Regions from separate parts of the Dactylosporangium sp. NPDC051087 genome, predicted to be linked through region 2. Evidence: riboswitches for the same ligand, from Rfam matches in the RefSeq annotation. Region 2 holds a riboswitch; the other holds the start of a gene.
The links. Region 2 has a riboswitch for glycine ahead of gcvT (glycine cleavage system aminomethyltransferase GcvT). Riboswitches for the same ligand answer to the same signal wherever they lie in the genome.
Positions count from the first base shown of each region.

Region 1: linked by a shared signal. The riboswitch ahead of gcvP (aminomethyl-transferring glycine dehydrogenase) and the one ahead of gcvT (glycine cleavage system aminomethyltransferase GcvT) in region 2 are both predicted to bind glycine.

Region 1 covers NZ_JBVJIJ010000008.1:163,394-166,799, forward strand. The annotation lists gene ACZ6TV_RS17230 (hypothetical protein) at 1-930, shown strand, start outside; glycine riboswitch at 1,028-1,122, shown strand; gene gcvP (aminomethyl-transferring glycine dehydrogenase) at 1,196-3,406, shown strand, end outside.
Region 2 covers NZ_JBVJIJ010000026.1:66,314-69,719, forward strand. The annotation lists gene ACZ6TV_RS40330 (RNA polymerase sigma factor) at 1-1,230, opposite strand, end outside; glycine riboswitch at 1,360-1,453, shown strand; glycine riboswitch at 1,454-1,554, shown strand; gene gcvT (glycine cleavage system aminomethyltransferase GcvT) at 1,607-2,755, shown strand; gene gcvH (glycine cleavage system protein GcvH) at 2,761-3,120, shown strand; gene ACZ6TV_RS40345 (L-serine ammonia-lyase) at 3,126-3,406, shown strand, end outside.

The sequences.
Region 1 (3,406 bases), on a different contig from region 2:
ACGGCCGCGCCCGACGGCGCCGGGGGGCTGGGGTCCGTGAGCCCGTCCGCCTCGGCGAAGGGCCCGTGCACGGTCTTCCCCGCCGACAACGTGTGGCGGGCCGACGTGTCGAAGCTGCCGGTGCACCGGGACTCGGCGGCGTGGGTGGCGAGCATCGGGGCGTCGGCGAAGGCGCACCCCGACTTCGGCGCGGGCCTGATCGACGGCGCGCCGTTCGGCATCCCGATCACGACCGTCGGCGCCGGGCAGGCCGGCGTGAAGGTCGGCTTCGACTACGCCGACGAGAGCGACAAAGGTCCCTACCCGATCCCGCGCAGCGCCCGCATCGAGGGCGGCGCGAACGCCGACGGCGACCGGCACGTCATCGTCCACGACACGGCCGCGTGCAAGTCCTACGAGCTCTTCGACGCGCACCCCAACGCGGACGGCTCCTGGAAGGCGGGCTCCGGCGCCGTCTACGACCTGCGCCGCAACGACCTGCGCAAGGCCGGCTGGACCTCCGCCGACGCGGCGGGCCTGTCGATCCTCGCCGGGCTGGCCCGCGCCGACGAGGCCGGCGCGGGGAAGATCGGCCACGCGATCCGCTTCACGGCGCCGCGCACGAAGAACGCCTACATCTGGCCCGCCCGCCACGCGGCGTCCTCGTCCGGCGACGCCGCGCTGCCGCCGATGGGGGCCCGCTTCCGCCTGAAGGCGTCCGTCGACATCTCCAAGTTCCCTCCCCAGGCCCGGACGGTGGCGCAGGCGCTCAAGCAGTACGGCGCGATCCTGGCCGACAACGGCTCGCCGTGGTTCTTCTCGGGGACCCAGGACGACAAGTGGAGCAACGACCAGCTGAACGCGTTGAAGTCCCTGTCCGGCAAGGACTTCGAGGCCGTGGACAGCTCCCTGCTGATGGTGGATCCGAACTCCGCCCGCTGCCGCCCCTGAGTCATGGACCTAGCTTCCTAGGACGCCCTGGCGCGTGTGGTGTGGACCACGGGCGCGTGACCATAGTCGAAGAACCGGTAGATTAGGCAACGCCGGCAATACCCGCGCGGGAGAGATCGTCTGAACGTAAGGCGACGCCGAAGGGGCAAATCCTCCCCGGAACCTCTCAGGCAGAAGGACCGCGACGGGTTGGCACCTCTGGAGGCCACACGACAGAGGGGGAGGGACGCGCACCCCCGACCCCGGATCCGAAAGAGTGTGGCCAATGACCAGTTTCGCCAGCCGGCACATCGGGCCGTCGCCGGACGATCAGTCCGAGATGCTCAAGACCGTCGGATATGAGTCCGTCGAGGCGCTGATGACCGCCGCGATCCCCGGCTCGATCCGCTGGCACCAGCCGCTCGATCTTCCGCTGGCGGCGTCCGAGGCCGAGGTGCTGGGGGAGCTGCGCGCTCTCGCGGCGGCCAACCGGACCCTGGTCAGCATGATCGGCCTCGGCTACTACGGCACGCACACGCCGCCGGTCATCGTGCGCAACGTGCTGGAGGACCCGTCGTGGTACACGGCGTACACGCCGTACCAGCCGGAGATCAGCCAGGGGCGTCTCGAGGCGCTGCTGAACTTCCAGACGGTGATCACCGACCTGACGGGCCTGCCCGTCGCGGGCGCGTCGCTGCTCGACGAGGCGACCGCCGCGGCCGAGGCGATGACCCTGGCGAGGCGCTCGTCGAAGGTCAAGGCCGACGTGTACGTCGTCGACAAGGACGTCCTCCCGCAGACCCTCGCCGTCATCCGGACCCGCGCCGAGCCGCTGAACATCACCGTGCTGACCGTCGACGTCGACGAGGACCGGCTGCCGGAGGAGTTCTTCGGCCTGCACCTGCAGTACCCGGGTGCCTCCGGCGCCGTGCGTGACCTCGAGGCGCTGACGGCGGCGGCGCACGAGAAGGGCGCGATCGTCACCTTCGCCGCGGACCTGCTGGCCCTGTGCCTGCTGCGTGAGCCCGGCGCGGTCGGTGCGGACGTCGCCGTCGGCAGCGCGCAGCGGTTCGGGGTGCCGATGGGCTTCGGCGGGCCGCACGCCGGCTACATGTCGGTTCGCAAGGGCCTGGAGCGCACCCTGCCGGGCCGGCTCGTCGGCGTGTCGAAGGACGCGGACGGCGCCCCGGCGTATCGGCTGGCCCTGCAGACCCGTGAGCAGCACATCCGCCGGGAGAAGGCGACCAGCAACATCTGCACCGCGCAGGTGCTCCTCGCCGTGACGGCCAGCATGTACGCGGTGTACCACGGCCCGGACGGGCTGCGGGAGATCGCGTCGCGGACCCACGACATGGCGGTCCGGCTCGCCGCGGGCCTGCGCGCGGGCGGTGTCACGACTGAGCACGAGGCGTTCTTCGACACCGTGACGGCGGTGGTGCCGGGCCGGGCGCGGGAGATCACGCAGAAGGCCGCGGAGCGCGGGATCAACCTGCGGCACGTGGACGACGACCGGGTCGGGATCGCGTGCGACGAGACGACCACGTTCGGCCACCTGCGTGACGTCCTCACCGCGTTCGGGCTGGAGCACGTCGACGTCACGGCGCTGGACACCGCGGACGCGGTCCCCGCGCGGCTGCGGCGGGCCGGTGACTACCTGAGCCACCCGGTGTTCAGCTCGCACCGGTCGGAGACGGCGATGCTGCGGTATCTCAAGCGCCTCTCCGACATGGACTACGCCCTGGACCGGGGCATGATCCCGCTCGGCTCGTGCACGATGAAGCTCAACGCGACGGCCGAGATGGAGCCGATCACCTGGCCCGAGTTCGCCAACGTGCACCCGTTCGCGCCGGCGGCGCAGACCCAGGGGTACCGGCAGCTGATCGGCGACCTGGAGCGGTGGCTGGCGGAGGTGACCGGCTACGACGCCGTGTCGCTGCAGCCGAACGCGGGGTCGCAGGGTGAGCTGGCGGGTCTGCTCGCGATCCGCGCCTACCACCACTCGCGGGGCGACACGCAGCGCGACATGTGCCTGATCCCGTCCAGCGCCCACGGGACGAACGCCGCCAGCGCCGTCATGGCGGGCATGCGGGTCGCGGTCGTGGCCTGCGACGAGCTGGGCAACGTCGACCTCGGCGACCTCGAGGCGAAGATCGAGCTGCACCGGGACCGGCTCGCCGCGATCATGGTGACGTATCCGTCGACGCACGGCGTGTACGAGACCGGCATCTCCGACCTGTGCGCCAAGGTCCACGAGGCCGGCGGCCAGGTGTACGTCGACGGCGCGAACCTCAACGCCCTGCTCGGCTACGCGAAGCCGGGCCAGTTCGGGGCGGACGTGTCGCACCTGAACCTGCACAAGACCTTCTGCATCCCGCACGGCGGTGGCGGCCCCGGCGTCGGCCCGGTCGCGGTCCGCGCCCACCTGGCGCAGTTCCTGCCGTCACACCCGATCCTGGCCGGCAGCGCCCCGGTCGGGCCGGTGTCGGCGGCGCCGTGG
Region 2 (3,406 bases):
GGCGTCGACGGTGACCGGGCCGCTCGACGTGAGGTCGATGCCGTCGGAGGCGTCGAGGTCCCTCGTGGCGGCGCCGCTGTTGGAGATGAAGCCGAACGGGTCCTTGAGCGTGGTGTCGTCGAAGATCCAGATCGAGCGGTCGCCGTAGCGGGTGCTCTGGCCGTTGTCCCGGCCCGCCACGCGCTGCTGCTGCCGTACCGCACCCGTCACCGTCACCTCGGCCACGCCGGGCACCGCCGGTACCGACGCGAAGAACGGCGGCCCGGAAGCCGGCGGCGGCACCGCGGAGCCGGACGGGGACGGCGGCGGCAGCGACGGCGCCGGGACCTGGGCCGTCGCCGGGGGAGCCGCCGCCGGAGGACCCTGCGGCGCCGGAGCGGGCCACTGCCACACGGCCACGCCGATCGCGAGCGCCAGGGCCGTCACCCCGCCCGCGACCGCGGCCAGCACCGTGGACCCCGCCGTCCTGGACGGCGGCGGGACGAGCAGCGGCAGGCCGGCGAGGAGCCCCTCCGCCGCGGCGAGCCGGCGCGACCGCTCCGTGCACTGTGGACAGTCGCGGACGTGCCGGGCGATCCGCTTGCGCCACAACGGATCCGGCTCGCCGTCCCAGCCCTTCGTCTGGTCCCGCAGCACTGCACAGCCCGGCGCGGCGTCCAGGGCGCGGACCACCGACCGGGCCACGTCCAGCTGCTCCCGCATCCGCTGCACCCGCACCCCGGCGTGCGCGACCGGCTGGTCGAGCGCCGCGGCCACCTCGGCGCGGGTCAGATGACCGCTCGCCTCCAGCCACCACAGCGACAGCACCGTGCGGTGCGACGCGTCCAGCCACCGGGCCGCCTCCGCGATCTCCCGCTGCTCGCCGTCCAGGACCTGCCGCAGCACGGCGAGCCCCACGAAGTCCGCCGACGGGTCCTCCCGCTCGGCGTCCCGCGGGTCGTCGCCGCGGGTCAGCCGCGCCCGGCGGGCCTCGGCGCGGGCGTCGGCGAGCTGCCGCAGCGCGATCGTCACCACCCACGACCGGAAGCGCTCCGCCTGCCGGACCCCGCCGACGCCCGTCACGACCCGCACCATCGCGTCCTGGACGATGTCGTCGACGTCGAGGTCCCGGTCGGCGCCCCGGCCGACGACGGAGTAGACCAGCGGCAGGTACCGCGTGGCGAGCGCCTCCACGGCGGCCCGGTCACCGTCGCGGGCCGCCGCCACGAGGACCTCGTCGGACTGTGCCACGCTCGCTCCCGCCTGTTCGCCCATCTTCCAGCAGACGCCGTCCGGTCCCGTGTCATAACACTTTTCCGGGCTTGACGGGGCGGGGTGGCGGGTCTTACGGTCCAGATCACAACCGCATATCGCGCTGCACGACCCGCGACGGGAGAGCCCTCGGTCAGTCCGAGGCGCCGAAGGAGCAACGTTCTCCCCAGAATCTCTCAGGCATCGGTACCGCCGCGGTCAGGCGACTCTGGAAAGTCAGGACGACAGCTGTCCTGCACCCACGGTGCAAACCGCCCGTCCCGGGCGGCGAAGCTCTCAGGTTCCGATGACAGAGCGGGGAGGTCACCCAGCAGGGGTGCCGTCCGCGACGGCATCCGGACCCAGGGAGCCTCTCGTGACACCGCTGTTCGACGTGCACCGCGATCTGGGCGCCACGTTCACCGACTTCGCCGGCCGGCGCATGCCGCTGCGCTACCAGAGCTCGGGCGAGCTCGCCGAGCACCACGCGGTCCGCCGCACCGCAGGCCTGTTCGACCTGTCGCACATGGGGCAGCTCGAGGTCACCGGCGCGGAGGCGGGCAGCTTCCTCGACCACGCCCTGGTCGGGCGGCTGTCGGCGGTGGAGGTGGGGCGCGCGCGATACACGATGCTCTGCCACGACACCGGCGGCGTCCTCGACGACCTGGTCGTCCACCGCCTGGCGGAGCGCCGCTACCTGATCGTCGCGAACGCCGCGAACACCGCCGTGGTCCTCGCCATGCTGCGCGAGCACGCCGACGGCTTCCACGCCACGGTCCGCGACATGTCGGCCGACCGGGCGCTCATCGCCGTCCAGGGCCCGTCGGCGGCGTCGATGGTCGGCCCGGGCCCGCTGCGGTACTACGCCGTCAAACCCTTCGAGGTCGCCGGGCGGGACGTGCTGCTGGCCCGGATGGGGTACACGGGCGAGGACGGCTTCGAGATCTCCTGCCGCGCCGGGGACGCCACCTTCGTGTGGCTGGCGCTGCTCGGGCGCGGGCCCGTGCCGGCGGGGCTGGCCTGCCGCGACACGCTGCGCCTCGAGGCCGGGATGCCCCTGTACGGGCACGAGCTGTCCGTCCGGCGCACCCCGGCGGCGGCCGGGCTGGGACGGGTCGTCGACCTCACGAAACGGGACTTCGTCGGCGCCGCCGCGCTGCGCCGCCTGCACGCGACGGGCCACGCGCCGGGCTGCGGCCGCGGCCCGGATCTTTCGGATGACGCCGGCTGCGTCCCGGATGACGGCGCCGGCTGCGTTCCGGGCTGCGGTCAGGTGCTGGTGGGGCTCGTCACCGGCACCCGCCGGGCGCCGCGCGCCGGCTACGCGGTGCTCGACCCCGCGACCGGCGCCCCGGCCGGGACCGTCACCAGCGGCGCGCTGTCACCGACGCTCGGCCATCCCGTCGCGATGGCCTACGTGCCCGCCGGCCTGTCCGCGCCCGGGACCCCGCTCACCGTCGACGTCCGCGGCGAGCACGTCCCCGCCACGGTCGTGCCGCTGCCCTTCCACTCCTCGCAGAAATGAGCGCCATGTCCGCGATCCCGCCGCACCTGCGCTACACCCGCGACCACGAATGGCTGCACGACGGCCGGGTGGGCATCACGGCGTACGCCGCCGCCGCGCTCGGCGACATCGTCTACGTGCAGCTGCCGGAGGTCGGGGCGACCGTCACCGCCGGCACGCCCTGCGGCGAGATCGAGTCGACCAAGTCCGTCAGCGACCTCGTCGCCCCCGCCGGCGGTGTCGTCGTCTCGGTCAACCCCGCGCTGGCCGGCGAACCGGGGCTGGTCAACGACGACCCGTACGGGCGTGGCTGGCTCTTCGAGCTCGACCTCACCGGCGCGCCCGACCTCCTCGACGCCGCCGCCTACGCCGACCTGGTCGGGTGAGCGGGGTGGCCGCGGCGACGCTGAGCGTGTTCGACCTGTACTCCGTCGGCATCGGCCCCTCGTCGTCGCACACCGTCGGCCCGATGCGCGCCGCCCGCCGCTTCGCGACAGCGCTCACCGGCCCGGTCGGCCGGGTGCGGGCGGAGCTGTTCGGCTCGCTCGGCGCCACCGGCCACGGCCACGGCTCGGCCAAGGCCGTCGTCCTCGGCCTACTCGGCGAGGACCCGGCGACGGTGGACACCGACGGCGCCGACGAGCTGGTCGCCGCCGTCCGGGCCACCGGCCG